DNA from 2 places in the Arthrobacter sp. efr-133-TYG-104 genome. Region 2 is predicted to be linked to the other one. Evidence: predicted binding sites of a transcription regulator. Region 2 holds the regulator's gene; the other holds the start of a gene.
What was found. Region 2 encodes Rex, which represses fermentation and respiration genes when NADH is low (regulators of the CRP and FNR family bind a similar motif). Its sites were predicted from a motif close to CTTGTGAANNNNTTCACAAG; they were not measured.
Positions count from the first base shown of each region.

Region 1: QRN04_RS18015 (glyceraldehyde-3-phosphate dehydrogenase) is a predicted target of Rex. The motif match lies at 5,475-5,494, and genes of this name have one in related genera.

Region 1 covers NZ_JARVTA010000038.1:3,277-18,841, forward strand. The annotation lists gene mptB (polyprenol phosphomannose-dependent alpha 1,6 mannosyltransferase MptB) at 1-66, opposite strand, end outside; gene orn (oligoribonuclease) at 212-847, shown strand; tRNA gene QRN04_RS17990 (tRNA-His) at 979-1,054, shown strand; gene def (peptide deformylase) at 1,179-1,751, shown strand; gene QRN04_RS18000 (acyltransferase domain-containing protein) at 1,756-2,601, shown strand; gene QRN04_RS18005 (HNH endonuclease family protein) at 2,586-3,386, opposite strand; gene QRN04_RS18010 (hypothetical protein) at 3,484-3,693, opposite strand; gene QRN04_RS18015 (glyceraldehyde-3-phosphate dehydrogenase) at 3,767-5,254, opposite strand; RNA gene rnpB (RNase P RNA component class A) at 5,552-5,941, opposite strand; gene QRN04_RS18025 (YaaA family protein) at 6,021-6,785, shown strand; gene QRN04_RS18030 (zinc ribbon domain-containing protein) at 6,802-7,539, opposite strand; gene QRN04_RS18035 (Nif3-like dinuclear metal center hexameric protein) at 7,628-8,533, opposite strand; gene msrA (peptide-methionine (S)-S-oxide reductase MsrA) at 8,668-9,192, shown strand; gene cysK (cysteine synthase A) at 9,259-10,194, shown strand; gene epsC (serine O-acetyltransferase EpsC) at 10,236-10,820, shown strand; gene gnd (NADP-dependent phosphogluconate dehydrogenase) at 10,902-12,338, opposite strand; gene QRN04_RS18060 (FadR/GntR family transcriptional regulator) at 12,521-13,294, shown strand; gene QRN04_RS18065 (IclR family transcriptional regulator) at 13,254-14,048, opposite strand; gene QRN04_RS18070 (hypothetical protein) at 14,289-14,579, opposite strand; tRNA gene QRN04_RS18075 (tRNA-Val) at 14,752-14,827, opposite strand; gene QRN04_RS18080 (NAD-dependent protein deacetylase) at 14,907-15,565, opposite strand, start outside.
Region 2 covers NZ_JARVTA010000008.1:147,751-163,315, reverse strand. The annotation lists partial or broken gene QRN04_RS08350 (FadR/GntR family transcriptional regulator) at 1-60, shown strand, start outside; gene QRN04_RS08345 (LacI family DNA-binding transcriptional regulator) at 106-1,158, opposite strand; gene QRN04_RS08340 (acetylxylan esterase) at 1,363-2,382, shown strand; gene QRN04_RS08335 (3-deoxy-7-phosphoheptulonate synthase) at 2,600-3,748, shown strand; gene QRN04_RS08330 (helix-turn-helix domain-containing protein) at 4,002-4,214, shown strand; gene QRN04_RS08325 (30S ribosomal protein bS22) at 4,388-4,486, shown strand; gene QRN04_RS08320 (HAD family hydrolase) at 4,568-5,386, opposite strand; gene QRN04_RS08315 (glutaredoxin family protein) at 5,493-5,747, shown strand; gene QRN04_RS08310 (redox-sensing transcriptional repressor Rex) at 5,823-6,557, shown strand; gene QRN04_RS08305 (hypothetical protein) at 6,592-7,371, opposite strand; gene QRN04_RS08300 (hypothetical protein) at 7,587-8,285, opposite strand; gene QRN04_RS08295 (YceI family protein) at 8,452-9,003, opposite strand; gene QRN04_RS08290 (histidine phosphatase family protein) at 9,217-9,882, shown strand; gene QRN04_RS08285 (TlpA family protein disulfide reductase) at 9,885-10,490, shown strand; gene QRN04_RS08280 (cytochrome c biogenesis CcdA family protein) at 10,495-11,250, shown strand; gene resB (cytochrome c biogenesis protein ResB) at 11,250-12,989, shown strand; gene ccsB (c-type cytochrome biogenesis protein CcsB) at 12,989-14,050, shown strand; gene QRN04_RS08265 (PLD nuclease N-terminal domain-containing protein) at 14,082-14,450, opposite strand; gene QRN04_RS08260 (DUF4229 domain-containing protein) at 14,539-14,847, shown strand; gene QRN04_RS08255 (1,4-dihydroxy-2-naphthoate polyprenyltransferase) at 14,890-15,565, opposite strand, start outside.

The DNA.
Region 1 (15,565 bases), on a different contig from region 2:
GCCCAAGGCGGCGTCCGCGGACAGCGCTGGCTTCCCGGCCTTCTGGGCGGGTACAGGCACCGTCATGTGGTGGTCATCCAATCGTTGGCCCGAGCACTTCGGGGCAATACGTGCATCTCCAAGGGCTTCGCGCAGCAGGAAAAAGACACTGCCATGCTCGAAAAGCCTACCATCGGAGCACTTGCAAGGACCTGAACGATAGGCTGTGCGAGTGCCTATTACTAATGAACGCATCGTTTGGATCGATTGCGAAATGACCGGACTGGATATCAAGAACGACGCCTTGATCGAGGTTGCAGCGCTTGTTACCGACTCCGAGCTCAACATCCTCGGCGACGGCGTCGACGTCGTCATCAAGCCCGATGATGCCGCACTCGAACAGATGAACGACTTCGTGCGCGACATGCATACCCGTTCCAAGCTCCTGGACGAACTCCCCCACGGCAAGACCATGGCCGAGGCCGAGGCCGAGGTCTTGGAGTACATCGAGAAGTGGGTTCCGGACCCCCGCAAGGCACCCTTGGGCGGCAACTCGGTAGGAACTGACCGGGTGTTCTTGGCACGGGACATGCCCAACATCATCGAACACCTGCACTATCGCGTCATTGACGTCAGCACCATCAAGGAACTCTCCCGGCGCTGGTTCCCCCGGGCTTACTTCCAGTCCCCGGCCAAGCACGGGGGCCACCGCGCGTTGGGCGACATCAAGGATTCCATCGATGAGCTCCGCTATTACCGCGAAGCAGTCTTCGTGCCCGCCCCAGGACCCGATACAGCCACGGCACAGCGGATTTCCAAGGACATCACGGCCACGGCCGAAACGTTGGCACACGGGAAGACAGTGTGATCTGCAGCAAATTTTGAGGTTTTTTTGCCATAACGGGCAAAAGTGGACTTTGCACCCCAAAACAGCAGGTAAGCTATTTGTCGTTGCCCTGAAGGAAAGCCGGTGAAACGGTTCCGCCCAAATGGCACATGGTGGGCTTAGCTCAGTTGGCAGAGCGCCTGGTTGTGGTCCAGGAGGTCGCGGGTTCAACCCCCGTAGCTCACCCCACCGAGATTGGCTCCAGAGCCGGTTTCCACAAAGGCCGCACCGGTTACCCGGTGCGGCCTTTTGTTTTAACCCGAGGCGGCGGGCCCGTTTCCGGATCACCGCGATCAACGAAGGAAGAACAAACATGACCGTCCTGCCAGTAACAATCTGGGGCGAACCTGTTTTGCACCGCCGCGCCAGCGAAGTGGAGCTTTTCGACGACGAACTGCGGTCACTCATTGCGGACATGATTGAGACGAACGACGCCGCCAACGGTGTTGGCCTGGCTGCGCCCCAAGTGGGCGTGGGCAAGCGCATCTTCATTTTCAAATACGCCAACGACGACGACGCGCCGGATCAAGGCGTCTTGGTGAACCCGACCTTGACCCTGTCAAAGGTTTCCGGTGCCTTACCGGATCCGGACGAAGACGTCGAAGGGTGCTTGTCCTTCCCTGGGGAGTATTACCCGCTCCAACGTGCCGAGTGGGCCCGTGTCGAAGGCTTCGACGGTGACGGGAAACCTGTGGACTTTGAAGCGACCGGGTGGTTCGCGCGGATCCTGCAGCACGAGTTTGATCATTTGGACGGCAAGCTCTACGTCAACAAACTGGTTGATCGATACGCAAGGAAAGCCATGAAGCAGGCAAAGAAGAACGGATGGGGTGTCCCTGGCCTGACCTGGATGCCTGGCGTCGACCCCGATCCGTTCGGTCACTGAGACGGTGGTAGACGCCCCGTTCCGGGAGTTGTTCCAGACCCTGGACATCCGCGACGAGGACGCCGCTGGATGCGCAGAACTCCTGTCATCGCCGCCCGGCGAGCATGTCAAAGAAGCGCTGGCCGCCTTGAACGGACGGCTTGGAACATTTCCGTCAGAAGCTATCCCCACCGGATCCTTCGGTGTGCATGAGTGCTGTGAGACCGACTGGATTGAGGCCCTCCTGCGATTCGCGCCGACAGTGGCCGAGTACCATCGGCGGCTGGGAATCAGCCCGGCAGTCTCGTCCGCGACCCTGGCCGACGTCGGGCTGCAGTTACGCATCAACCGACGCGTCCATGCGAAGTTTGGGCTGGACACTTGGAACTGGCTGACGCTGCACATGGCGGGGAACTTGTTCCGGTTGGGGCGGCTCCAGTTCCACCTGATTCGGGCTGCAGGAGCGAACGACGGCGCGGCAGAACCGCCGTCGTGGGTTCTTGGAGTGCACATCCCAGAAGGCGGCAGCCTCTCCCCCGCATTGGTTGACGCCAGCTTCGCCGAGGCACGATCCTTCTTTGGCCAGCATTTCCCGGACAAAGGTGTGGCCCTGGCCACGTGTGACTCGTGGATGCTCGACCCCTACCTCACGGATCGGCTACCAGCGAGCAACATCGCCTCCTTTGCCCGTCGCTTCACGGTGGAACGATGCACGGATGCCCCCACGGACGCTGTGTACTTCACTTTCCGGCAGCGAGGCCTGGAAAACCTGCACGCCCTCCCCCGCGACACGTCCTTGCAGCGCACGGTTCTGGAAAGGATCGACGACGGCGGGACGTGGCAACTGGGGCACGGTTACCTCCGGCTGTAAATAGTTTGCTGATCGGGGCATGAGCCTAGGACGCGCTTCATCGCGTCCTTTTCTGCTGGGGTAACCCACAGACTGTATGCCGTTTTGACTGAAATCTGCCGGGCGACATAGTGGCACCTGAAGTTCTTGTTGGCAGGCAACCACGTCGCCGCGTCGCCGGCCCCTTTCTTCACGTTGGCCGGACCGTCGGCGGCGAGAAGGTTCAGGGGGTCGTTGGCCAACGTTTGGCGCTGATGTGGTGTGAGTTGCTGGGCGCCGGTTTGCCACGCGTTGGACAATGCCACCACGTGGTCGATTTGCACGGAGGCGCTGGTGTCCTGGCCCCTGCGGAATGAGACACGCAGACCGGTGTAGGGCTCCATGAAGTCGCCTGCGGAAACCTTGCAGGAAGACCCTTCGGCAAAAACCACCGCCGACAAGTCCCGCCGCAGGATGTCGTTGCGCGTGTCGCAACCGTTCCGATCGACATCCAGCCAGGCTTGACCGAACTGCGTGCGGTCGTACCCGGTTTGAGGCGCCTTTCCCTTAACCCTGAGGCGTTCCAGCGCGTCAAGGGCTTTAGCCGGGGCTACAGCGGACGCATCCGGGAGGGGCTTCATCCACGCAGGATTGAAGACCGGGGCATCCACTGGCCCCGACACCGCTGGCTCGGACACAGCAAACTGGCCGGAAAGGAAGAACCAAGTGAGCGCCGCCACGATGGTGGCGGCGCCCAGCAAGATGATGGCCCATGCTTGCCGCGACCTGCGCCGCGCCCGCTGATAGGCAGAATATGTGAGACTCAAAGGACCTTCATCCGATAGAGGTAGAGGGTGTCCTTCGAGCGTAAAGCACTGAGCAGCCAAGCATGCGGCTATCCCCAGTGTGGAGGACCAGTCGGGGCTATTGCTCCCGGGTAACCCGCTGCAGGTCCTCCGTAGCCAAGGCAAGGAGCCCCCGCAATTGCTCGACGCGCTGATCCGTGACGTCGCCCGTGGCGTTGGCTGCTATTGCCTGATCAAGGAGCTTCTGAGCTTGTTTCTGGTTAGCGCGCGCGAGGTCCAGCGCATGTTCCAGGGTGGTTTCATGTTCCATAGTTGACTCCCTTTCCATGATGCTCATTCTGGACAGAATTCCCGACCGTTTCCAGTGAACAGGCCGGGAACTCCACTACAATTTCAGGCAATCAGGCGCCAGCGCCCTCAAGGACTGCGATAGGCGCCACGACGTCCCGCGCGGGGAAGGACGGCGGGTTGACGCCGGCCATTTCTTCCATGACGCGGACTACTTGGCAGGAGTAGCCGAACTCGTTGTCGTACCAGACGTAGAGTATGAGGTTTTTGTCGTTGGAGATGGTTGCGAGCCCGTCCACGATGCCTGCCCGGCGGGAGCCGACGAAGTCCGTGGACACGACGTCCGGGGAGTCGATGTAGTCGATCTGCTTGCGGAGTTCGGAGTGGAGGGACATCTCGCGGAGGTAATCGTTGACCTCATCACGGGTGGTGCCGTTCTCGAGGTTGAGGTTCAGGATGGCCATGGACACATCCGGGGTGGGAACGCGGATGGCGTTACCGGTGAGTTTGCCCTGCAATTGGGGCAGTGCTTTGGCTACGGCCTTGGCGGCCCCGGTCTCGGTGATGACCATGTTCAACGCCGCCGAACGGCCCCGGCGGTCGCCCTTGTGGAAGTTATCGATCAGGTTCTGGTCGTTCGTGAACGAGTGGACCGTTTCGACGTGGCCGTGAACGATGCCGAACTTATCGTTGATGGCCTTCAGCACCGGGGTGATCGCGTTGGTGGTGCACGAGGCGGCGGTGACGATCGTGTCGTCGTCGTTGATGTCGCGGTGGTTGATGCCGTGGACGATGTTCTTCAGCTCGCCCTTGCCCGGAGCGGTGAGCAGGACACGGGCCACGCCCTTGCTCTGCAGGTGCTGGGAAAGGCCCTCGGCGTCACGCCAGCGGCCGGTGTTGTCCACCACCAGGGCATCTTTGATCCCGTAGGCGGTGTAATCCACGGTGGCGGGGTTGTCCGAGTAGATGACCTGGATCTGCACACCGTTGGCGGTGATGGTGTTGGCGTCCTCATCCACCCGGATGGTGCCCTCGAAGGAACCATGCACGGAGTCCCGGCGCAGCAGGCTCGCACGCTTGACCAGATCATTCTCGGCGCCTTTACGGACCACGATCGCCCGGAGCCGCAGACCGTGCCCACCGCCGGCCTTCTCGATCAGGATACGGGCCAACAACCGCCCGATACGCCCGAAACCATACAGCACGACGTCGGTGCTGGTACGGTCATCAGCGCCGCGCTTCCCAACAATCTCCGCAAGCTCACCACGAAGATACTCATCGAGTGAGGCGCCGTTGCCTTCTACCCGGTACTTCTCCGTCAAACGTGCAATGTCAATGGCCGCCGCGCCGAGGTCCAGCTCAGCCAAGGCATTCAGCAACGGTGCGGTTTCCTCAAGGAGGAGCTCGGTGTTGCTCATCCGGCGGGCAAAGCGGTGCGCCTTCAGGATGTTCATGGTGGATTTATTGATCAGGCTGCGGCCGTGGATGCTGGTCACCACGTTGTTTTCCCTGTACAACCGGCCGATCACTGGAATCATCGCCTCGGCGAGAGCCTCCCGGCCCATCCACTTATCAAGACAAGAATCTGACGTCTGGCTCACAGAACTACCTTCCTTGGGTCAACTACATACGTCCTCGTATGCAGATGGCGGCCGCCCGGAGTAATCCTGCGGCACTGGCACTGGCAGGGCTTCGGTCCGCCCACAGCACCTTGAACGAGAACAAAGAAAAATCCGCCGGCTGCGAACGCAGTCCCGGCGGCAGAACTTCCACGTTCAGGAACCATTCTACGGGGAGGACGCTGCCAGCTATCTGCCAGCAAGCGTGAAATCACTCACACGGGCCCGATGCGGGCGGGAAGAGGGGCCATTGCGCGGGCCATAACGCGGTGTCATAAGTGGATGGGTTGACCGATACGCCGGGTTCTGTCATCCCGATCCGTTGCCGGAACGGGAGTGGCGGCCATCCATCTACGAACGCCGTTGCCGACGCCCTCCAGCAGCCTACCCGGACACTCGGGCGGGCAGCCCTCAAACGTGTCCTGTCTGGCCTTGCTCCGGGTGGGGTTTACCTAGCCTCCCCGGTCACCCAGGGAGCTGGTGGTCTCTTACACCACCGTTTCACCCTTACCTGCCGTTCACGGTGCGGGCACCGATGAGGCAGGCGGTCTGTTCTCTGTGGCACTGGCCTGCGGGTTACCCCGAGTGGGCGTTACCCACCACCCTGCCCTGTGGAGCCCGGACGTTCCTCGAGCCACTTCCGTGGCGCGCGGCCGCCTGGTCAACCCATCCGCGCTCCAGTCTACCGGCGTCTTGCCCGGCCGAATTCTCAGCGAGGGCCACCGGTAAATCCGGCTAGTATCGTCTGGTGCTGATTCTGCTGCCGCCATCTGAAGGCAAGACCCCCGCGGTGAAGGGCTCCGCCGTCGACTGGGAGTCCCTCAACTTCCCGGAACTGAATCCTTGCCGCGCAAAAGTGCTGGAATCCCTCGGGACGGTCAGCGCGCACCAGGATGCCCTGGCGTTGCTGGGTGTGGGCGCTTCGCTGCGGGACGACGTCGAACGTAATACCCGCCTGCATGCCGAGCCGGCAGCTCCTGCGCATCAGGTGTATTCGGGGGTGCTGTACGACGCCCTCGGTTTCAAGAGCATGACCCCGACGCAGCGCCGCAAAGCGGTCGACTCAGTCCTGGTGATTTCGGCCCTTTGGGGCGCGATCGGCTTTGGTGACCACGTGCCCGCCTACCGGCTTTCCATGGGAACCGCACTGCCCGACGTCGGCCGCCTCGCCTCGTTCTGGAAGCCGCACCTCAACGCCGCCCTCGCCAGGCGCGCGGAAGGCGAATTGGTGGTGGATTGCCGTTCCAGCACGTATGCCGCTGCCTGGGCTCCGCCGCCAGCGCAGACGGTCAACGTCAACGTGTTCACTGAGGCACGTGGCAAGCGAACGGTGGTCAGCCACTTCGCCAAGCACACCCGCGGCGAGCTTGCCCGCCACCTCTTGACCAGGCGCGGCAAGGCACCGGCCACGCCGGATCAGTTGGCCAAGGCAGCGCGGGAAATTTGGACCGCGGAACTTGAGATCGGAACGGCGCGTAAACCACACGCGCTGAACATCATTCTCTCCAGCTAATTCCCGGCAGGATGGTTCAGTTCCATTCCGTCGAACGTACAAGGATGCATCCGGAATCCGGGCAAAAAACGATCTCATCCTCCGCGGCTGCCCTGACCTCGGCCAGATCACCGGGGCTCAGCATCATGCCCGACCCCTCGGACTTGCCGTGGAAGAGGCGCGCCGCACCTACTCCCCGCTTGGCGATTGTCTTCTCGTAAACAGCGACCATTGCCTGGTCAAGGGATTCGGAGAAAGCGGCTCGTTGCCCGCGCACCACCGCTTCTTCGGCCGCGATCTCGGCGATCGCCTCATCGAGCTCAGCCCGAATGCTGCCAAACGAACCCTGGATGTCATCGACGATCGCCTGCTGCGCAGCTTGGCGCTCCCGCAATGCGTCCAACCGCTCGAGTATCTCCAGCTCCACATCCTCGAGATCCGAGCGCCGCTTGTTCAGTGACGCGATGTCACTCTGCAGCGCGACGAGGTCTTTGGAGAGTCCGGTGCCGCTGTTCAACCGCGCTTCGTCGCGTTCAATGCGCGTGGCTACCTGCTCGACGTCGGCCTCGGCGCGGCGGAGTTCGGCCTCGGCGTCGTGCACTGCAACCTTTGCCGCTCCCAGCTCGCCGTTTGCGACCCTGAGCGCATCCGTGAGATCCGTGATCCGCGGATCCGTCTCCAGCACCTTCCGCTTGCCGGCCAGCGATTTCAGCTTGGCATCCAGTCCCTGCAGTTCAAGCAATTTCAATTGTTCCGCCGGTGCTGCCTTCGCCACGCTTACCTCCGTTTGTCCCCACCGGTCCTGCCAACCAAGCCCGGCCGGACGCCCGGCGCTGCCGGGGTTGTCCGTATCCTTCTAGACTCTAGTCCCCGGCGGGAGTGAGTATGAAGTCCCAAGGATCGCTGTTGGTGGTACTGACACGGATTTCGACGTCGTACCCCTGGTCCGCGAGTACGTTACCGAGTGCCTCCGCAGCGGGGGGAAGCCACAACCACTCACTCGCGAAGTGCGACACGTCGATCAGGTAGGGCCGTCCATTGGGCGTGCCCTCACGGGCTTCGGAAGCCGGGTGGTGCCGCATGTCTGCCGTGACGTACACGTCGGCGTGGTTCGCCCGGACGGCACCGAACAGGCTGTCGCCTGCACCACCGCAGACCGCGACCCGCTTGACCAACCCGTCCTTGTCACCGGCCACCCGCACCCCGCCTGCAACCGCGGGAAGCATTTCAAAAACGCGGGCCGCAAAATCACCCAGTGTCATGATGTCCGAGAGGTCACCGACCCGGCCGATGCCTTCTTCGGGTAATCCGTTGGCGGCGACTGTAAGGGGCGAGACGTTTTCCAACCCTAGGGCGTCAGCCAAGACGTCCGAGACGCCACCGACTGCCGAATCTCCGTTGGTGTGGACGGTCAGCAGCGCGGCCCCGGCCTCAATAAGCCGATGGACGGCCACTCCCTTCGCGGACGTCGCAGCCACTGAATTGACGCCTTTGAGGAGTAAAGGGTGATGCGTAATGAGCAGTTGGGCCCCCCACTCGATGGCCTCATCGATGACGGCCAGCGTGGGATCGACGGCAAACATGATCTTCTCCACCGGAACGGCAGGATGACCGACCACCAGGCCTACCTCGTCCCAGTCCTCGGCCAAGGACTCCGGCCAGAGCTCCTCCACAGCCAGTAACACTTGTCCGAGCGTTGGGTCCCCGATGGCTTCCCCGGCATCGTCACCGGAATCCGCATCAGTTATGGGGGTATTTACGGCTTCCATAGTCCTATTGTTACCTACTCACCCGTACTCAGCCGGATCGGCAGGCTTTACTTTCCGCGGTATCTGCCGGGCACCGTTATTGTCCCGTAAGGTGTTGCGGGAATCATCAGCCCCTCCCATCCATTGAAGAGAACATGAAAACTTTCGTACTTGGCGGCGGCTGCTTCTGGTGCCTCGATGCTGTTTACCAGAAGACCCGCGGCGTCAGCTCAGTAGTCTCCGGCTATACCGGCGGCCACGTCCGCAATCCCGACTACTACGAGGTGTGTTCCGGAACGACCGGCCATGCCGAAGTCGTTGCCGTAACTTTCGACGAGTCCGTGGTTCCGGAAGAAATCATCCTGGACATGTTCTTCGCGCTGCACGACCCCACCACGCTGAACCGCCAGGGCTACGACGTTGGAACCCAATACCGGTCATCCATGTTCTATTCCACGACGGAGGAAAAGATCCTGTTCGAGGAAGCGATAGAGCGGGCCCAGGCGTTATGGTCGGATCCGATCGTCACGGAAGTCGCGCGCCTGCCGGAATTCTTCGAAGCCGAGGAAGTGCACCAGAACTATTACGGAAAGTATCCGTACCAGGGCTACTGCCAAGTGATCATCAACCCGAAGTTGGCCAAGGCCCGGAAATATTACTCCGCGTGGCTTACGGCTTAGCAGGGTTTCGTTCGGGCTGGCTAGGCTGACCTCAGCATTCCCTCTTGAGAGATAGGCATAATTTTCATGGCACGGATCTACGACGACGTCACTCAACTGGTCGGCCGCACTCCGCTGGTCCGTTTGAACCGGCTTACTGAGGGGCTCGATGCCACCGTGGCAGTCAAGCTCGAGTTCTACAACCCGGCCAACAGCGTCAAGGACCGCATCGGCGTTGCCATCATTGACGCCGCGGAGAGGTCCGGTGCTTTGAAGCCCGGCGGAACCATTGTGGAGGGCACCTCCGGCAACACCGGCATCGCGTTGGCCTTGGTGGGCGCTGCCCGCGGCTACAAGGTCATCCTGACCATGCCCGAGACCATGTCCACCGAACGCCGGGTGATGCTCCGGGCTTACGGTGCGGAAATCGTCCTGACCCCCGGCTCCGAAGGAATGCGCGGCGCTGTGGAAAAGGCGCAGGAGATCGTGGCCACCACGGAGAACTCCATTTGGGCGCAGCAGTTCGCCAATGAAGCCAACCCGCAGGTCCACCGCGATACCACCGCTGAGGAAATCTGGGCCGATACCGACGGGGAAGTAGACATCTTCGTCTCAGGCGTTGGCACGGGCGGTACCATCACCGGCGTCGGCCAAGTCCTCAAGGAGCGCAAGCCCGGCGTCCAGATCGTTGCCGTTGAGCCCAAGGACTCCGCTATCCTCAACGGTGGCGCCCCGGGCCCGCACAAGATCCAGGGCCTCGGTGCCAACTTTGTGCCCGAAATCCTGGACACCAACGTGTACGACGAAGTTCTGGACGCCACGCTCGAAGATTCGGTCCGTGTGGCCCGTGAACTCGGCGCGCGTGAAGGCATCCTCGGCGGCATCTCCTCCGGCGCCATTGTGTGGGGCGCCCTGGAACTCGCCAAGCGACCTGAGAACGCGGGCAAGCTGATTGTCGCCGTCGTCTGCGACTTCGGAGAGCGCTACATCTCGACCGTGCTGTTTGACGATATCCGCGGCTAACACTTCGCCCGCACATCTTCATTTCCTGTAGAAAGGTCTTTGTGAGCTTCTTCGCAAGGCTTAAGGAAGACCTCGACGCCGCCCGGTCTCACGACCCGGCGGCGCGAGGCTCTTTCGAGAACTTTTTTGCCTACTCCGGGCTTCACGCCATCTGGGCTCACCGCCTGACCCACCGGCTGTGGCAGAACCCTGCCCTGCGCTTCCCGGCCCGGCTGATCTCTCAGTTGGCGCGGTTCATGACCGGCATCGAGATCCATCCCGGTGCAACCATTGGACGGCGCTTCTTCATTGACCATGGCATGGGAGTGGTGATCGGCGAGACCGCCGAAATTGGTGAGGACGTCATGATTTATCACGGCGTAACACTGGGCGGACGTTCATTGGCCAAGGTCAAACGCCACCCGACCATCGGGGATCGCGTGACCATTGGCGCCGGCGCCAAGGTCCTCGGACCCATCACCATCGGCGCTGACAGCGCCGTCGGTGCCAACGCCGTCGTCGTCAAAGACGCACCGCCGGAGTCAATCATCACCGGTATTCCCGCCACCTGGCGCCATCGCGATGCGCGTTCGGAAACCAAACCAGCGGTTGATCCAGCGGAGTACTACATCGAATATCGGATTTAGCTGCGCTTGTATTTCTTTGTTCCCTTAAACGCACAAAGCGCCCCGGTTCACTGAACCGGGGCGCTTTCTGCGTCAGGCTGGCTAGTGGGTGTCCACAGCCGAGACCTCAGACTTGTCTTCGCCCCACAGGGTGTGGAACGTGCCCTCGGTGTCCACGCGGCCGTAGGTGTGTGCACCGAAGAGGTCGCGCTGGCCCTGGATCAGGGCAGCGGCAACGCGCTTGCGGCGCAGGCCGTCGTAGTAAGCCAACGATGAGGAAAATACCGGAACCGGAATACCGAGCTGGACCGCCGTAGCAACAACCCGACGCCAGGCCGGAAGGGCCTCTGCAATGGCCTTGGTGAAGGCCGGGGCGAAGAGCAGGTTGGCGGGCTTCTCCTCGGCTGCGTAGGCGTTGGTAATGTCCTTGAGCAGCTCTGCACGGATGATGCAGCCTGCACGCCAGAGCGATGCGATCTGGTCCAGCTTGAGGTCCCAGCCGTACTCCTTGGCAGCGGAGGTCAGCATGTCCAGGCCCTGTGCGTAGGAGACGAGCTTGGAGGCATAGAGAGCCTGGCGTACATCCTCCACGAACGTCTCGGGGATTTCCACGGAAGCTTCTTCTCCGGCCAGCAATTCCTGGCCGAGCCTGCGCTGCTCGGCCTGCGAGGACAGCGCACGGGCAAATACGGACTCGGCGATGCCGGACACCGGCGAGCCGAGCTCCAAGGCCGAGATAACGGTCCAGCGTCCAGTGCCCTTCTGGCCAGCGGCGTCGACGACGACATCAACGAACGGCTTACCGGTCTTGGCATCAACGTGGCCCAGGACCTCAGCGGAGATTTCGATCAAGAACGAGGACAGATCACCCTTGTTCCACTCGGTGAAGATCTTTGACTGTTCGGCAGGCTCAATGCCTGCACCCGAACGGAGGAGGTCGAAGGCTTCACCGATGACCTGCATGTCGGCATATTCGATGCCGTTGTGCACCATCTTGACGAAGTGGCCCGCACCGTCCGTGCCGATCCACGCGCAGCAGGGTTCGCCGTCGACCTTGGCCGAAATCTTTTCCAGCAGCGGGCCGAGAGCGTCGTACGACTCCTTGGAACCACCGGGCATGATCGACGGGCCATTCAGCGCACCTTCTTCGCCGCCGGAGACGCCAACGCCCACGAAGTGCAGGTCCTTCTTGGCCAAGGCTGCTTCACGGCGGCGAGTGTCCTCGTAGTGCGAGTTGCCGGCGTCGATGATGATGTCCCCGGCTTCGAGCAAAGGTTCAAGCTGCTCGATGACGTTGTCAACAGGGGCGCCCGCCTTGACCATGATGAGGACGCGGCGGGGCTTTTCGAGCGAGTCGACCAGTTCCTGCAGCGTTTCCGTGCGGATGAAGTCTCCGTCTGTCCCGTGCTTTTCCAGCAGTGCGTCGGTCTTTTCCACGGAGCGGTTGTGAAGAGCCACGGTGAAGCCGTTGCGGGCGAGGTTGCGGGCAAGATTGGCACCCATTACCGCAAGGCCGGTGACACCGATGTGTGCTGACATCAAAACTCCAATTCGTTCGTGTGCATACAGTCCTGCGGGCACGCAGGAAGCGAATTCGTAACCAGGGGCTGTAATAAACCATACGTAATTACATTCGGGTGAGGAAGCGGCGCCCACGTTCTGGAAGGCTCCGCGTCATAAACAGTCTATGACGCTGCCCTGCCGCCACTATGCTTGCCTCTATGTCCACCAGCCTCCACCACCGCGCCATTGAGCATTTGGGAACCCGGATTGTCGATGGCACCCTTCCGACCGGCCACGTCATGTTGGCAGAACACCTCGAAGAAGAACTGAATGTTTCCCGTTCGGTAGTCCGGGAAGCAGTACGGGTGCTTCAGTCCTTGGGATTGGTGGAGACGATCAAGCGGGTAGGCATCCGGGTTTTGCCGGCGCATCGCTGGAACCCTTTCGATCCAATGGTCATCCGGTGGCGCTTGGCCGGCGATGGCCGTGGAGCCCAGCTGCGCTCGCTCGCGGAGCTGCGTTCCGCCGTCGAACCCACAGCCGCCGAGTTGGCCGCCAGCAACGCCCCAGCCAGCCTCCGACAGGAACTGGTAGCCATATCGGAAGCCATGAAAGAAGCAGGAGACGCCGGTGACGTTCCCCGGTTCCTGGACCTCGACATCCGTTTCCACGCTCTTGTGCTCTCAGGCTCAGGCAACGAGATGTTCGCGAACCTGATAGGTCAGGTCACCGAAACGCTGACCGGGCGGACGGTCCACGGACTCATGCCCGAACATCCCCAGAAACAGGCGCTGCAGTGGCACATGGACGTTGCCCACGCAATCGACGCCGGTGATGGTGCGCTGGCGCGGGACGCCGCGGACAAGATTATGCGCCAAACCATCGCCGAGTTGGAGCCGAGCTGGAGCGATCAGCCGCGGGTCTTTGTGCCCGTAGTTGTGAAAGGGAGCATTACCCCATCGGGCTTCCCAAGGAACGCGCCAATTCCTTGAGTTCCTTGACCATCTGCGCGCCCTGCTCTTGGGAATAGGTAGCCTTCAGTGCCGTTACGGACAACCCGAGGCTTGGTCCATGGGCGCCGCGGGTCGGGACTGGAACAGCCAAGCAAACTACCCCCAACGTGGATTCTTCGTCTTCGAAAGCGAAACCTTGCTTTCGGATCACGGCTACTTGCGCCTTCAGCTCCTCGGCCGTGCGAAGGGAGTTTGTGGTCATGACGGGAAGCTCCATGCCGTCGGGGAACATGGCATCGATGTCGTGGTCGCGCAACTGGGCCAGCAGGGCCTTCCCCACACCGCACAGCGAGACTGGCATCTTGTCACCGATGTTCGATGTCAGCCGGACAGCCGGATGGCCCTCGTAACGGGCAAGGTAGATCACATGATCCCCGTCGAGCATTGCAATCCGCACTGTTTCGCTTGAGAGTGTGGGCGCTTGTTCACAGTATTTATAGAACTCCTGCACCTCATCGAGGCGGCTCAGGTACGCAGCTCCCAGTTCGACGAGCTTTCGACCCAACGTGAAATCCGCGCCCTGCCTCGTGATCAAGCGCGCTTCCTCGAGCGCGAGAAGCAGGTTGGATGTCGACGATTTCGGGATGCCGAGCTCGCGCGACAAATCGCTCAAGGTGAGCTGCCCCGTGTGCGAGTTCGCAAGCGCCTCCAAAACGGCAGCTGCCCTGGTTACCGCAGGCGCTGGCGACGACGACCCCAGCCCAGGAGAACGGACGGCATGGGAATCTGGCATGGGCATCCTCAATCCTCGCAAGTCCTCGGAAAGCGTCTGTTCATCCTGCTGAACATTTACCCATCGTAGTGGGATCGAGGGATTCCGAACGGCATCCCCGGCGTCTCCCAAGAGGTCCAGCAGCGTTCACGGCACACGGCTTTCCAAACCCAAAGGTTCGCTGTATATTCATCTTCGAGCTCTCCACCGCGGCATCCCCCAATAGTCGCGGTGGAGAGCTCATCCATTTCATGGCCGTCATCAGGCTGCTGCGACCTGCTCGCCCCTGATCCGCCACCCGCCGCCTTCGCCGTCCCGCATCAGTTCCCAGGTAGCGATACTGGACCGGCTGCCGTTACCCAACCGGACCTGCACCTGCAGCACCTCGACATCCACGCGGCCTTGGCCACGCGGCATCCGCCTCCGGTCCTCCCACCACGGAACCCGTTCAAACCAGCGGACCGGTTCAACAACAATGCGCCACTCGCGATCGCCCCTTACCACCACCGCAGCGGTACCGGGCTCACCCCCGCGGATAAAAACATGCTCCATGAACCAAGACGCTAAGGGTGGGCACTGACATTCCAGCCAAAGGCCAGGCCGTCGGCCCAAGAGCGAATCGACAGAACGAATCGACAGGCCGAATCCGGGGACCAGGGCGAAAAATCCCAGCCACAAAAAATCCCCGCCACATCGGCCTGAGGCCTGATGTGACGGGGATTCGTGGTGGGTCCTACCGGGATCGAACCGATGACATCCACGGTGTAAACGTGGCGCTCTACCAGCTGAGCTAAAGACCCTAATCCGGTGATCTCAGCGCTACCACAATGCGTTGCAGTTACTTCAGCGCGTCGACCAACGAACAATGACTCTACATGATCAATCGGAAGAAATACCAATCGGCGGATATGGCTCGGCAAGACCAGGAAGCTCACGGGCAAGGTAGTCCAGCGCCCCGCTGACCCCGGCCTCCAACTTCAGCGTCGCAAACACATCACCGCGGGTAGCGCCACGGTTGATGATTACTACGGGCTTCCCTGCCTTCGCGGCGTGACGGACAAACCTCAACCCGCTCTGCACAGTCAGGGATGAGCCAGCCACCAAGAGGGCCTGCGCCTCATCCACCATCGCGTACGCCCGCACCACGCGATCCTTGGGAACGTTCTCGCCGAAGTAGACAAAGTCAGGTTTGAGAGTGCCGCCGCAGATGGGACAAACAGCCATCACGAAGGAGGTGATGAGTTCGGGGTCCTCAACAGTGGCATCGGCGTCAGGAGCCATCTCCACCGCATTGGAGGCCAAGGCCGCTTCCAGGAATCCGGGATTGATTTCCTCAAGGACGGCGGCGATGAGACCCCTGGTGAATGTGTGGCCGTTTTCAAGGCATGCCACCTGGTCGAACCGCCCATGCAAGTCAACAACATTGACGCTTCCCGCGTCCTCGTGGAGCCGGTCCACGTTTTGCGTAATAAGACCCGTCAATAGCCCCCGGCGTTCCATTGCCGCGACGGCGAAGTGTCCGGCGTTGGGATCTGCGT
Region 2 (15,565 bases):
TTCCTCACCTTGGACTCACGCTTCCATGTCGCCCTGGCACAAGCGGCGGGAAACGCCGTCTTCTATTCCGAGGCTGGAGTTGCCCTGGTCTACGCGGGCCACTGATCAGGCGCTGGGCTGATCAGGCGTGCCCCCTCGTGGGCTCAATGAAGGCGCCGCGGTGCTTTTCCGGATCTCCATTCGTGGCCGGAACTCGTCCCGGACCGGTGCGGGTGCTTCACCGGGCTGCTGGATCTGTTCCCGCATCCTGCGCCACGCCAGGCTACCGATTTCGTTGATCGGTACGGCGGCGGTGGTGAGCGGGGGAGTGGTGTACCGGGCGAACGGAATATCGTCGAAGCCCGCCACGGAGATGTCATCCGGAACGCGGAGTCCACGCTCATGCAAGCCACTCAGCAACCCCATGGCCACAAGATCGTTGAATGCAAGGATTCCGGTGGCACCGCAGGCAATCACGAGGCCGGTTGAATCGTGTCCTGAATCGAAGTTTGAGCCTCCGGGAAGCAGCTGGAGTTCGATCGCGGGGTGTTGCTCACGGAAAACTTCCAAGCCGGCAAGGCGCTGCCTGTTGGACGCGCTGTGTTCCGGTCCCGCGAGGAATGCCAGTCGCTTATGCCCAAGCGCTACAAGGTGGTGGGCCAAGTCCTGGATGCCCTGTTCGTAGTCGACGTTCAGGCTGGGGGTGTTGTCCACCGTCGTGCGGTTGATGAGCACCAACGGGTGCAGGCTCGGCGCAAGTTCCTCCAACTGGGCGTCGCCCATCCTGGGCGCGCACAGCACCACGCCGTCGCATCGACGCCGGGCCTCGCCAGCCAAGATTGCCTCCTCGCTGGTAACCTCCGAGGAATCGGCGATGAGGACCCGGTATCCGTCTGCCCCGGCGGCAATGCTGAGGCCGCGGAGGATGGCCTGGAAGGTCGGATTGGCAAGGTCCGGGACCACGATCCCGATGGTGTCCGTTTTGCCCAAGGCCAGGCTCCGGCCCACTGGATTGGGCTGATACTTCAGTTCTGCGGCTGCCACCCGGACCCGCTCAGCGATGCCTGCATCCACCGCGGCATTGCCGTTCATGACGCGGGAGACAGTGGCGTGCGAGACGCCGGCCTTAAGGGCAACATCGGCAATGCCAATGCGTTTGTTGGCGTTGTTACGTGCCATGCCGCCCTCCCCATCTATCGCCGCACCCTGCCGGAGCAGCCTGCCATGAGCCTCGCGGCCCGGAATCGGGCCCGCTCGCACGCCGAGGCGTTGACAGAAAGCTTATAGTGCCTCGGTAAACGATTTCTTGGTTCACTCGAAACTGTCCAGCGGCCGGTTGCAGGGCTCGCTTGCGAGGCCGTGCGGAGGACGTAGGATGCCCTCATGCCTCTTTTCGACCTCCCGCTCGAGCAACTCCGTGATTACACTTCCGCGGCAGTACCGCCGGCCGACTTGGACGCCTTCTGGGACCGCACCATCTCCGAGGCCCGGGCTTTCCCGCTCGACGCCGTTTTCGAACCGGTGGATAACTACCTCACGGTCATCAACACTTTTGACGTCACATTCTCCGGCTTCGGCGGCGACCGCATCAAGGGCTGGCTTCACATTCCCGCGAATTGCGAGCCGGGCCAGAAACTTCCTGTGGTGGTCGAATTCATCGGATACTCCGGCGGGCGGGGCTTGGCCAACCAGAATACCCGATGGGCCCAGGCCGGCTACGCGCATTTCATCATGGACACCCGCGGTCAGGGGTACGGCGGTGTGTCAGGCGATACGCCCGATCCGCACCCTTCGGCGGGCGAGGTCAACTTCGCCGGGCTCATGACCCGGGGTTCGGGGCACCAGGAGGAGTACTACTTCCGCAGGGTCTACGTGGATGCCTTCCGTGCGGTGGAAGCGGCACAGAGCCACGCCGCCGTCGACCCCTCCAAAGTAGTGCTGACCGGGGTGAGCCAAGGTGGCGGGATCACCGTCGCGACCGCTGGGCTGACGGCCGGAAGGCTCGACGGCGTCATCGCCGCACTGCCCGACGTCCCGTTCCTGCAGGATTTCCCGCGAGCAATCGACATCGCCCCGCGTGGTCCGTACCTGGAAATCGCAGGATTCCTCGGCAGGCACCGCGACAAATACGAGCCTATGCTGGCGGTTCTTAACTACTTCGACGGCGTGCATCTGGGCCGGGCGGCCACCGTTCCCGCGCTGTTCTCCGCCGCGCAAATGGACGATATTTGCCCGCCCTCAACGGTCTTTGCCAGCTACAACAGCTACGGCACCGGCCCTTCCGCAAAGGTCAGTGCGCCGGACAAGGACATTGAGGTGTATCGCTTCAACAACCACGAGGGCGGCCAGGAGCACCACTGGATCAAGCAACTTCAGTTCCTGCGCAAACTCTTGTCATCATGACGGACACGATTTGCCCGGTGTGAAGAAGCGCAGTTATGGTGTGGCTATGACTAACCGTTGGTATGCGTATTTTTCGTTGGCTCTGGAGGGGCCCGCGTCTAACTGACACGCATCCAACTTTCCTTCAGAGCCAACAGGGCAGAGATCATTCTCTGCCCTTTGCCATATCCGGCGGGTTCTGAGACGGGACCCGCTCCGCACCGGACAGGACCCAGACATGACCAGCATCGCCGCCGAATCCCCTGAATCGCTCCATGCCGCCGAACCCACAGAGGCAAAGCAGCCCGCCACCTCCAATCTGCGGGTGGCCCGTTTCGAACCGCTTCCGGCACCCCAGGACCTCATCGCTGAGCTGCCGCTGGACGGCCACTCAGCTGCCGTCGTCGACCGTGGCCGCGACCAGGTCCGTGCCATCATGGACGGCGTGGACGATCGCCTCCTGGTGATCGTGGGCCCGTGCTCCATCCATGACCCCAAGGCGGGCCTCGAATACGCCCGACGGTTGGTCAGCCAAGCGGAGAAGCACAAGGCCGACCTGCTCATCGTCATGCGGACTTACTTCGAGAAGCCCCGCACCACCGTCGGCTGGAAGGGCCTGATCAATGATCCCCACCTGGACGGCAGCCACGACATTGCCGCGGGCTTGCGTGCCGCTCGCGGCTTCCTGAAGCAGGTCACGGCACTGGGCTTGCCCACGGCCACCGAGTTCCTCGAGCCCATCAGCCCGCAATACATGGCGGATCTCGTTTCGTGGGGCGCAATCGGCGCGCGCACCACCGAAAGCCAGATCCACCGCCAGCTTGCCTCCGGCCTTTCCATGCCCATCGGTTTCAAGAACGGTACCGACGGAGACCTCCAAGTGGCCATTGACGCATGCGGTGCATCTGCTGCTGAGCAAGCCTTCCTGGGAATCGACGACGGCGGCCGGGCAGCCCTGGTGGCGACCTCCGGCAACCCGGACACCCATGTGATCCTGCGCGGCGGACGCAAGGGCCCAAACTACTCGCAGGAGCACGTCGCCGCGGCGTCGTCCAAGCTGGCGGCCAAGGGACTGAACCCGCGACTGATCGTGGACGCCAGCCATGCCAACAGCGGCAAGAGCCACCACCGGCAGGCCGAAGTTGCCTTGGAAATCGGCGCCCAGCTGGAGGCAGCGGAGACCTCGCCGATTGCCGGCGTCATGCTGGAGAGCTTCCTCGTGGGCGGAGCCCAGAACTTGGATACCGCCAAGCAGTTGGCCGGGGAACAGGAGCTGACGTACGGGCAGAGTGTCACGGATGCCTGCATGGAATGGGACGTCACGGCATCGGTGTTGGAGCAGCTCGCAGCCTCGGCCCGGAAGCGTCGGCAGGCTACCGCGGAGTAGGACTCTGGGGCCCGGTCCGCGCGGCCCGTTTCGTGGGTTTGCTGCGCAAAGTGCCGTGCGCTCGGCCTTCCACGCAGCGATCCCCCGTTCCGGGAACGTCCTGCTCCCGGAGTCGTGTCCCACTTGTCGGAAATGCTTTCACATTGGCCCCAGCAGCCTCTAGAGTATCTATCACAGGGTTGTTTGATGGCTCAGCATCGGCACACCGTCTATCTGGGGTGTCCTACTGGCTGAGAGCAAAGGAATATGGGAAATGTCCGCGGAGACTAACTTCTCGAATGCGCGTTTCATGACGGTGGCTGAAGTGGCCGACGTTCTTCGCGTTTCCAAAATGACCGTGTATCGATTGGTGCACTCAGGGGAAATGCCCGCCGTCAGGTTCGGCCGCTCCTTCCGTGTCCCGGAGGAAGCAGTTGCACAGTACCTCAAGGGTGCTGTTGTTGACGGGCAATCCGAGACTGCCTGAGACCGCATGTTCCGTCCGGGCTTTGCTGCGCGGACGGTGGTCACAGAGTGCCCCGTGAAAGCGGTACCCTGTTAAGGAACGTTTTACGTCAATGTAAGAATCTGTCAGTTGTACTGTCTGCTTCCGCGGATGCGTTCCAACAGACAGGACCTTCTAGTTTGTAAGGAACTTTCGTGGGTTCAGTTATTAAGAAGCGCCGCAAGCGTATGGCCAAGAAGAAGCACCGCAAGCTGCTTCGCAAGACACGCCACCAGCGTCGCAACAAGAAGTAGGGATACTTCATCAAGCGTGAATGCCCGTTGCCTTTCGAGGCGGCGGGCATTTTTGCGTCTACCCGCCCATGCCGGCGAGGGCTAAGGCCGCGGGCCGCGGAACCTTGAGAAGCCCCGCCATAGGCCGTAGATCGCCCCGCCGACGGTAGCTGCCTTAAGCCCCAGGGTCGCGGCACGGCGCCCCGCGCGGTAGTCATAGACAGGCCAGTTGTTGTCGCGGGCGTGCCGGCGAAGCTTTCCATCGGGGTTGATAACTACTGGGTGCCCCACCATGGTCAACAAGGGGATGTCATTGGCGGAATCGCTGTAGGCCCAGCAATGATCGAGGTCCAGTCCTTCGCGCTCCGCCACGAGTTGTACTGCCACGGCCTTCGCCGGACCATGCAGGATGTCGCCCACCAGCTTACCGGTGTACATCCCGTCGCTGACTTCGCCCACGGTACCGAGTGCGCCCGTGAGTCCGAGCCTCGTGGAGATGACAGTAGCAACCTCAACCGGAGTGGCTGTCACAAGCCACACCTTCCGGCCTACTCGGAGGTGCTGTTCGGCGAGAGCCTTGGTTCCGGGCCAGATCCGCGATTCGATCATTTCGTCGTACACTTCTTCGCCCAGGGCCTTGATGTCTTCCACCGAGATCCCGGCCGCGAGAGTCAGCGCCGAATCGCGCACGGCATGGACATCTTGCAACGTCTCGCCGCGCATGACGAACTTGAATTGTTTCCACGCGAAACCGGCTGCCTGACTGAGCGTGAAGGCTTTGCGCTCGTACATCTTGCGCGCCACGTGGAAAAGGCTCGCGCCCTTCATGAGGGTGTTGTCCACGTCGAAGAAGGCCGCTTCCCCTGTGTGCTTCTGCAGTTGCGCGTCTGCGACCACAGCGGCGTTCTTCTCCTCGGGCATGCCTTGAGTCTAGTCAATTGCCGGGTCCCCGTGCTTCGCCGCACTGGAGCGCGAGCGGTGGGCATGAGATGGGCGTGGGAGAGGGTGGTGGGGATACCGTTGAGGCATGGTCATTCCCGACGTCGTTCTCCTCACCAAAGCTGACTGCCACCTATGCGCCGAGGCGCGTACCGCCGTCGAGCGTGTCACCGCGGCGCTGGGCGTCCCGTGGGCGGAGCGAAGGATCGACGACGACGCCGGGTTGCAGGAGCAGTACGCGGAGGAGATTCCCGTGGTGTTGGTCGACGGCATCCAGCGTGATTTTTGGAAGATCGACGAACAAAGGTTGGCCCGGACCATCAAGAAGGCCATGGCACGCTGACCCTCCGATGCCGGGAGCAGCAGCTTTTGTTCAGTTTCACCGCGGAGCCATAGAGTGGAACAACGAAGCGATGCAATGGAGAGTACCGTGACTGCTCTGGAACCGTCCCCGGGAGCAGCAACCGAAGGCAACGATCCTGCCAGGAGGCAGATCCCGCCCGCGGCTGTGGCCCGGATGACCCTCTACTTGCGTGCGCTCAATTCCCTGCTGGCTGAGGGTGTGGAACGGGTGTCCTCGGAAGCACTGGCCGAGGCATCAGGCGTCAGCTCCTCCACCCTCCGCAAGGACCTTTCCTACGCAGGTTCGTACGGAACCCGCGGAGTGGGGTACGAGGTCCAGTACTTAAGCCGTCACGTTGCGGCTGCACTCGGACTGACACACGACTGGAAGGTCGCGATCGTCGGGGCCGGTAACCTCGGAAAAGCCCTTGCCAGGTATGGCGGTTTTGAGTCCAGGGGTTTCGACGTCGTGGCGATCTTCGACGCCGATCCCATGGTCATAGGTAACGAGGTGGGCTGGCTCCGTGTCAGTGATTCCGCCGAGCTCGAACGTGTCCTGGAACGGACCCACACAAACATGGTGGTGCTTGCACTTCCGGCCACGGTTGCCCAGGAAGTGTGCGACCGGGTGATAGCCGCGGGAATCAGGAGCATCCTCAGCTTCGCCCCTGTGCTCCTCCAGGTACCGCCGCACGTCAACCTGCGCAAGGTGGACATGGCCACGGAGCTGCAGATTCTGGCCTACCACGCACAGCGGGCGCAGACGCCGGGCCAGGCCGTTGAGCCAGAGCCGGGTCTCCGCCCGCGGTAGTTCGTTGCTGGATCGTTTGTTGCTGGGATGCTTCCTAGTTGCCGTACGGGTTCTGGAACGCACCACTGAACGGCTTCGCCTTGCGGAAGTACGGTGCCGACGACGGCAGGTACAGCAAGACGATGGCGGCGATACCCAAGAGGATCGTGATGGTGGTCAAGCCCAACTGCGCAAGCCCCAGCAGTGAAAGCGCGGCGAGGACCGTGCCCAGGATGCGTGCCCAATTCTTACCGCGCCGAATCTTGAAGGCAACCAAAGTGTAGAGGCCGATCATGATGATGGAAATGATGACCAGGAACGTAATCGCCAAGTTGATGAGGTTGCTCACTGTAACCGCGGGATCCTGCGTGCCCTGAGCTTGGATTGCCTGTTCCACCATCGATTGGCCAGCGCTGGAATTGAGCATGACGATGGTGAGCGGTAGCGAAATCAGCGTCAGGAGAGCGCAACCAAGGAGCATCCAGAAGGAGACGTTGACCAGCTGGGGCACGCCCGTTGCGGATGCTGCTGCTTCACTGGGCCAGCTCATCGGTTGGTTGTACATCGGTGCCGTGGGCTGGGAGACCTGGCCGTATTGCGGCGCTGGGGGCGGGGAGGCCTGGCCGTACTGTGGCGCTGGCGGCGGGGAAGCTTGGCCGTATTGCGGCGCGGCGGGCGGCGGGGAAGCCTGCCCGTACTGTGGCGCGGGCGGAGGGGAGACCTGACCGTACTGCGGGGCAGGGGGCGGGGACGCCTGACCGTACTGTGGGGCGCCCGGTGGCTGGGGGTGGTTGGTGTCGCCCGGGTTGGTGGGCGGGAGGGGCGGGTTGCTCATGGCATTCCTTTGCTCGTTCGACTGCTGGTTCGGCCGCCGGGATCAGCAAAACGACCCTGCCCCCAGCGTGGTTCTGATTCCACCGTACCCCCCTGCGCTGAGCGTGTTCGTGATCCCACGCACCTTTTCCGCCGTCGTCGCAAAATCATCATGAAAGGCGTACTTCCACGATGAAGGCCGCAGCCGTCCGGGGACGGCCGCGGCCTTGCGCTCTCTTAGACGAAGTGCTTCTGGGAATCAGGAAGCCACATCATGACTGCGCCAACCACCGCGGCCAACGATCCAAGAAGACCCAAGTTGAATGTGATGAGAAGGAAAAGGAGAGACAGGACAGCAAAGCCACCTAAAATCGATAGAACCAGTCGGGACCAACGGGCGCCTTCCTTGAGACGTATGGCGACGAAGATATACACCGCAGCTAGGACTAGCGCGAAGACGAGATTGGCGATACCAGCGCCGACCGCGAGTCCCCCGAAGATATCGCGGTAGACAAAGATGTTTACAAAACTCGTCAAGATCCCTAGCACGGCGGCCGCAACCCAAAGCCAGTACGATATGACCAAAGTTTGGGGCACTCCTCTGGTATCCCGGAACCGTTGGGCGATGTTATTGAAATCCAAGCCGAAAACATTCCGTGGTGGAGCGCTGTAGCCCAAGCCGTAGGGGGGTGCAGGATTGTGGGTAGCGGGAGGTCCGTAGGTGGGCTGTCCCGGCGCGGGCTGCGAGTACTGCTGTCCGGGCGAGGGCTGGCCCATTCCGGGCTGCTGCGGAGGCTCGTAACCCGGAGGTGGCTGGTAACCCGGGGGCGGTTGGTAGCCCTGCGGAGGCTGGTAACCCGCAGGAGGAACATTGCCTGGCTGCGGAGGCTCGGAGCCGGGCTGCTGTGGCTGGGGTGCTTCATCTGGGGTACTCATGGCATCACTGTAGACCGCGGGTTGAGGGTTGCATAGGCAATTTTGAGCCAATTCGCAGGTAACTACAGGCTGTTTGCCGAACAATCGGCAAGTGCTCTTGGGAAATGAGAAACGACGCCCCCACCAGCCGTTGGCTGCGCGGGGGCGTCGTCGAAAATGCGGCTGCTTATGCGGCTGCCGGTGCGATGAACGCGAGTTCCAGGTTGATGACTACCTTGTCGCTGACCAGCACGCCACCGGCTTCGAGGACGGCGTTCCAGGTGAGGCCGAAGTCCTTGCGGCTGATGGTGGTTTCGCCGGAGACGCCGGCGCGGGTGTTACCGAAGGGATCGACGGCGACGCCGTTGAATTCGGTTTCGATGGAAACTTCCTTGGTCACACCCTTGATGGTGAGATCGCCCACGAGGTCAAAGCTGTTGCCGTTGGACTTGACGTGGCGGGAAACGAACGTGATTTCCGGGAACTTCTCCACATCGAAGAAGTCCTCGCCCTTGACGTGTCCGTCGCGGTTGACGTCGCCCGAGTCGAAGCTGGCGGTCCGAATGGTCGCGGTGACTTTGGAATCGATCAGGGTCTCACCGAGTTCCAAGGTTGCTTCGGCATCCTTGAACTGGCCGCGTACCTTGCTGATACCTGCGTGGCGAACGGTGAAGCCGATTTCGCTGTGCGAGGCGTCAAGGGTCCAGGTGCCGGTGGTGACGTCAGCGGGAAGGGTCATCATGGTGTTGCTCCTATGGGTAGTGGTAGGTACTGCTTGCTCGACGCTTGCGATGCTTCCTGTTTACTTGAAAGATCAACCGAGCTTCGTACCCAGTATAAACATGCATATGCATCTTTTATTCCAACTCCACGGAACATTTCGGGAAATTTCTGAGTTCTACTAGATGTAGAAGATTTCGGATCGCCCCGCTTCTTTGAGAAACTGGTAAACATGCCCCAAGCAACTGTCCATCTGCTTCGCCATGGCGAGGTCCACAACCCCGATGGCGTCCTCTATGGCCGGCTGCCGGAATTTCATCTCTCCGAACGCGGCCGGGACATGGCGCGGATGCTGGCCGAGCACTTCGTTGCGCGCGCCACCGCAGGCGCCAAGATCTCGTATTTGGCTGCGTCGCCGCTGACGCGCGCCCAAGAGACGGCGATGCCCACGTCCGAGGCACTCGGCCTGGAGATTCATACAGAACCGCGCATCATTGAAGCTGAGAACCACTTTCAGGGACTCCACCCCACCAAAGCCGAGTTCCTCAAACCCAAGCACTGGTGGTACTTCCGGAACCCGCTGCAGCCTTCCTGGGGCGAACCATACAAACAGCAAGCAGCCCGCGTCCTTGCGGCAGTGCAGGACGCCCGGATTGCGGCCATCCACTTGGCCGGAGATGGCGCCGAAGCAATCCTGGTCAGCCACCAGTTGCCTATTTGGGCTACGAAGTTGACCGCGGAGGGGCGCAGTTTGGCCCACGACCCCCGTAAGCGGGAGTGCACGCTCGCGTCCTTGACGTCCCTCGTGTTCGACGACGCCGGCAAGATTATCCGCGTCGACTACAGCGAACCTGCAGCCGTTCTTCTTCCCGGTGCAGCCAGCACCCCGGGAGCATAGCCATGGACAACACTTTTTCGCGCCGCGGGGTCCTGGCCGCCGGGGGAGTCCTGCTCGCCGGCTTGGCAGTGGGACTTTCGGCCTGCGCGCAGCCCGACTCCTTGGCCGAGCAGGCCAAGAAAGGCGACAACAAGAACTACGTCGCCGGGGACGGATCAGTGACCGAGTTCGCCAAGGCCGATCGCACGGCCCCGGTTGCCCTCAAGGGCACCCTCTTCGACGGGACCGCCGTCGAACCCGGGGTGCTCAAAGGCAAAGTCACCGTACTGAACTTCTGGTTCGCAGCCTGTGCTCCCTGCCGTGTGGAGGCGCCACAGCTTGAAGCCCTCCACCAGGAATTCAAGGGCCAAGGCGTCCAGTTCTTCGGTGTCAACCTGAGGGACGAGAAGGCGACGGCGGACGCTTTCGATAAGACTTTCAGCCTCACCTACCCGAGTTTCGATGACAAAGACGGTGCCGTGCTGCTCTCGGTGTCCGGAATCGTCCCTCCGGGTGCAGTGCCCACCACGCTGGTCCTGGACAAGGATGGCAGGGTGGCATCGCGCGTCCTCGGCGGAATCGAAAAGGGCACGCTTAAGGCACTCATCACCTCAGCAGTGGCTGAGTAGGCTCATGAACAGTCCTTTCGCTGAAACGATCCTGAACGGCTCGCTGTTGCTGGCCGTGCCGGTGGCGTTGCTGGCAGGACTTGTCTCGTTCCTTTCACCCTGCGTGCTTCCCCTCGTTCCGGGCTACTTGGGCTACGTCACCGGCCTGACCGGCGTCGACCTTCAGAAGCAGCGGCGAGGCCGCATGTTGGCGGGAATCGGCCTGTTTGTTTTGGGCTTCTCCGTGATCTTCGTTCTCCTCGGCGGTGCGTTCGGGCAGCTGGGAACGTTGCTGACCGGAAGGCAGAACGCGTGGATCACGCAGCTGCTGGGTGTGTTGGTGATCGTCATGGGCGTTGTGTTCATGGGCGGTTTCGGGTGGTTGCAGCGGGACGCGAAGATCCACGCAAAGCCACCGGCAGGCCTGTGGGGCGCTCCGCTCCTGGGGTTGACCTTCGGCCTGGGATGGGCGCCCTGCATCGGACCGACGTACTCCGCGGTACAGTTACTGAGCCTGTCCGGTGGTTCGTCCGCCGCCAAAGGCGCCCTGCTCGCCTTCGCATACAGCCTCGGCCTGGGGATCCCATTCCTGGTGATTGCCTTGGCCGTGCGCCGGGGAATGGGCGTCATGTCCTTCTTCCGCAAACGCCGCCTGGCCATCCAGCGGCTCGGCGGAGGCATCTTGATTTTGCTCGGCGTCCTGATGGCCACAGGAGTGTGGGGGAGCTGGGTGACCCAGTTGCAGTACTGGTTCCAAACTGATGTGAAGTTGCCGATCTGATGAGCGAGTCTGTGAAAGCCAAGAAGAATTCCACCGCCGGTTACACGCCGGAAGCGCCCGAAGAGACCGGCAGCTCCGCGGTAGATCGTGCCAAGTCGGAGGCCGCACTGCCCGCGCTGGGTATCAAGGGAATGCTCCGATGGTCCTGGACCCAGTTGACCAGCATGCGCACCGCGTTGTTCCTGCTGCTGATGCTGGCGGTGGGCGCGGTCCCCGGTTCCCTGTTTCCCCAGCGGGCGGCCAACGCGGCAATCGTTACCCAGTACATCAAGGACCGGCCCACTATTGGGCCGATCATGGATGCGGTGCAGCTGTTCGACGTCTACTCGTCAGCGTGGTTCTCGGCAATCTACATCCTGCTCTTCATTTCCTTGATTGGCTGTGTGACTCCGCGGGCGATCGCCCATTACAAGGCTCTGAGGTCCAAGCCACCCCGGACCCCCAAGCGCCTTTCGCGCCTGCCGGAGTATGGCACGTTGGTGCTGCCGGCCGACGCCGGGATCCCGGCGTCGAAAGCCATCACCGATGCCGCCGGGCTGCTCAAGAAGCGCGGTTACCGTGTGGACATCAGGGACGCCGACGGCGCGCTGCCTTCCGTGGGTGCCGAGCGTGGCCTCATCAAGGAAGTGGGAAACCTGGTTTTCCACACCGCGCTGATCGGGGTGCTTGTCTCGGTGGCTGTGGGTGGGCTCTTTGGATACAGCGGCCAGCGGATCCTGGTGGAAGGTGACACTTTCGTCAACACGTTGGTGGGTTACGACCAGTTCACGCCCGGCTCCAACTTCCAAAGCGGCTGGCTGCAGCCGTACTCCGTTCAGCTCAACAGCTTCCAAGCCACCTTCGATCACGAGTCGCCGGGTAAGTTTGGCCAGCCCATCGATTACACAGCTGAGGTGACCACCAAGGAATCACCCGATGCGCCGGCCCAGAAGCAGGTCCTGAAGGTCAACGATCCCCTCTCCTTGGGCGGAACCAACATCTACCTCACAGGAAACGGTTACGCCCCCATGGTCACTGTCCGCGACGGGCAGGGCAACATCGCCCTGCAGGGACCGGTAGTGGCCAAGGTGCAAGGTGCCAACTATTATTCCTCGGTGGTCATCAAGGTGCCCGACGCCAAGCCGGATCAACTCGGCTTTGTTGGTTTCTTTCTTCCCACGGCCTTCGCCACTCAGGACGGGGTTTCCTTCAGCGGGGACCCGGAACTCCTTAACCCGCAGCTGAACCTGAGCTCGTTCTACGGCGATCTCGGCTTGGACAAGGGCGTGCCCCAAAACGTGTTCGAGCTGAACGTTGGAAACCTTAAGCCGCTCAACGGCCGCGGCCTCCCGAACAAGCCCATCACCCTTACTCCCGGCCACACCGTTACTTTGCCGGACGGCAAGGGCAGTATCACGTTCGATGGCGTCAGGAAGTACGTGGGCTTGGACGTCCACAACAACCCCGGCCAGCTGTATGCGCTGATCTTCGGGTTGCTGGCGGTTGCAGGCCTGGTGACGTCCCTGTACGTCAATCGCCGGAGGGTGTGGGTGCGAACCGGAACGCATGAAGATGGCCGCACTATGGTGGAATACGGACTGCTGGCCCGCGGTGAGGACCATCGCCTCGCGGGAGAGGCCGCAGCCTTGCGTGAACTTTTTGCCCGGGAATGGAATGTTGCCGGTGAGCCCGACACCACGAGCCCGGCTAACCCGGACGCCCCGAACGTCGTCTCTTCCTCAACCACGAAGGACCAGTAATGCCTGTCATCAACGAAACCCTGGGTCAGTACAGCGAGCTCTTCATGCTGCTGGCCGCCAGCACGTACACCGTGGCTTTCATCGCGTTCGCCTGGGACCTGGCCAAGAGCAGCAAGGCACTGCGCGCGATCGACCTCAAGGCAGCGGCAAACGCCGAGGCCGAGCGGGTGCCCGTGGCCGCCGGCCGCGCCGCCTTGGCAGGACCCGACGCCGGTGGGCCGGCCGGTCGTGCCGAGCGTCCGACGTCGGGCGTCACCGTTGAGGGTGGCACAGCGGCGGGGGACATGAGGTACACAGCCGCGCGCCGCGTCCCCGCCCGTGTGGCCGTCGCGCTGACCGTGTTGGGGGCCCTCATCCACGCAGCGGGTGTACTGACGCGCGCGTTCGGCGCCGGCCGCGTGCCGTGGGGAAACATGTACGAGTTCCTCACCACCGGAGCCTTCGTGGCCATCGCCGTATTCCTGGTGGTCCTCATCCGGCGTGACCTCCGGTTCCTCGGAACGTTCGTGGTGGGCCTGGCCATCATCATGCTGGTGTCGGCGTCAATTGCTTTCTGGACTCCTGTTGGCCACCTTGTTCCGGCCTTGCAGAGTTACTGGCTGATCATCCACGTTTCCATTGCGGTGCTGTCCTCGGCCTTGTTCACCTTGACGTTCGCGATGTCAGCGCTTCAGTTGGTGCAGTCGCACCGTCAGAAGAGCCTTGCCGCGGGGCGACCGGACAAGCTTGGCTTCATGCGCTTGGTACCGAACGCGCTGAGCTTGGAGAACCTGTCCTACCGGATCAACGCCGTCGCTTTTGTGGGCTGGACGTTCACGTTGATGTTTGGTGCCATCTGGGCAGAAAAGGCGTGGGGCCGCTTCTGGGGCTGGGACCCCAAGGAAGTATGGACGTTCGTGATCTGGGTTGTGTATGCCGGTTACCTGCACGCCCGTGCAACCCGTGGCTGGACCGGAACCCGAGCCGCATGGTTGTCGATCATCGGCTACGCCTGTGTCATCGTCAACTTCACGCTGGTAAACACGGTCCTCAACGGTTTGCACTCGTACTCGGGGCTGTAGGGCTTACCGGGCTCTTCTCCACCACCGGCGCTTAGTTCAACCCGTCGGTGTCTTGCGGTTCCTGGCCGCGCGCACGCTTCTCCTTGTCCCTTTTCGCTTTGAGTTGCCGCAGGCGCTGCTCTTCGGCTTGGTTCCGGCGCCGGATCTCGAGGTTTCGCAGGAACTCGGGGTCGTCGTCGGGCGCTGCGGGATAGTGGCGGGTGACTTGGGCTTCGGGCTTGCCGTAGGGCCGGCCAAAGATGAACCACAGAACCGCGCCAAGCAAGGGGAGCACGATCATGACCACGATCCAGGCGAGCTTGGGAAGACCGCGCGTGGCCCGTTTGTCGGTCCGGATCGCGTCCACCAAGGCGTAGACAAAGAAAACAAGAACGACGACGACGCCAACTACCCGGACCATGCACCAAGTCTAGTCTTCCAAGGCCCTTCACTGGGGGCGGATTTTGACGCCATCAGGCTGCTCCCAGTTGAACGGGTAAACTTGCAGGGTGGCTTTCCTGAAGTATTCCCTCATCCGTTTGGCACTGTTTGTGCCGTTGTTCGTGCTGTTCGCTTTCCTGCAGGTGGGCTTGGTGGCAGCGGCGGTGTTTGCCGGACTGGTGGCTTTCGCCCTTAGCTACCTTTTCTTCCAAAAGCAGCGGGATGCGGCCACCGCCGCAATGCGCGAGCGGCTTTCCGGCCGGGCAAAGCCCCTCCGGACCGCCGGTGAGGTGGAAGATGCCGCGGTTGAGGACAACCTGGTGGAGCAGAACCCCGAAATCGGAGTGAACAACGACAAACGGCCGGGCAACGCGTAGGCCGTATCAGCGCGGCTTATGTGCTCAGCGCGGCCGCAGGCCTCAGAAGCCGCGGCTCAAGATCAAGCCGATTGAGAAGAGAACGCTGTAACCGAGGTTGATCAGCCCGGTCTGTTTCAGCACCGGGATGAGGCTCTTGCGCTTCTTCCCGTTGATCATGAGCCACGCCGGCAACAGGCAGGCCGGGATCAGCAGCAGCACAATCAGCATCCACGGCTTGGCGGGAGCCAGGACGATCACCAGCAAGATCGCGACAGCGAGCATCAGCACATAGCTTTCGCGGGCGTGCCGGTCTCCCAAGCGCACGGCGAGCGTCCGTTTTCCGGCCGCGGCGTCCGTGGGAATATCCCTGACGTTATTGGCCATCAGCAGCGCGCAAGCGATCAGCCCTGTACCGATCGCGCCCACCACCGCAGCGACGCTGATCTGTCCGGCCTGCGTGTACGTGGTGCCAAGGGTGGCCACGAGCCCAAAGAACACGAAGACGAAAACGTCTCCCAGCCCCATGTAGCCGTAGGGGTTCTTGCCGCCGGTGTAACCCCACGCGGCCAGGACGCAGCCAATGCCTACCAGGATCAGCCACCACGATTGGGTAATGATCACCAAGATCAGTCCGCAGATCATCGCCGCACCGAACAAGCCAAACGCTGCCCACTTCACGTGCTCGGGCTTAGCCGCACCGGATCCAACCAGGCGAAGGGGCCCAACGCGGTCTTCG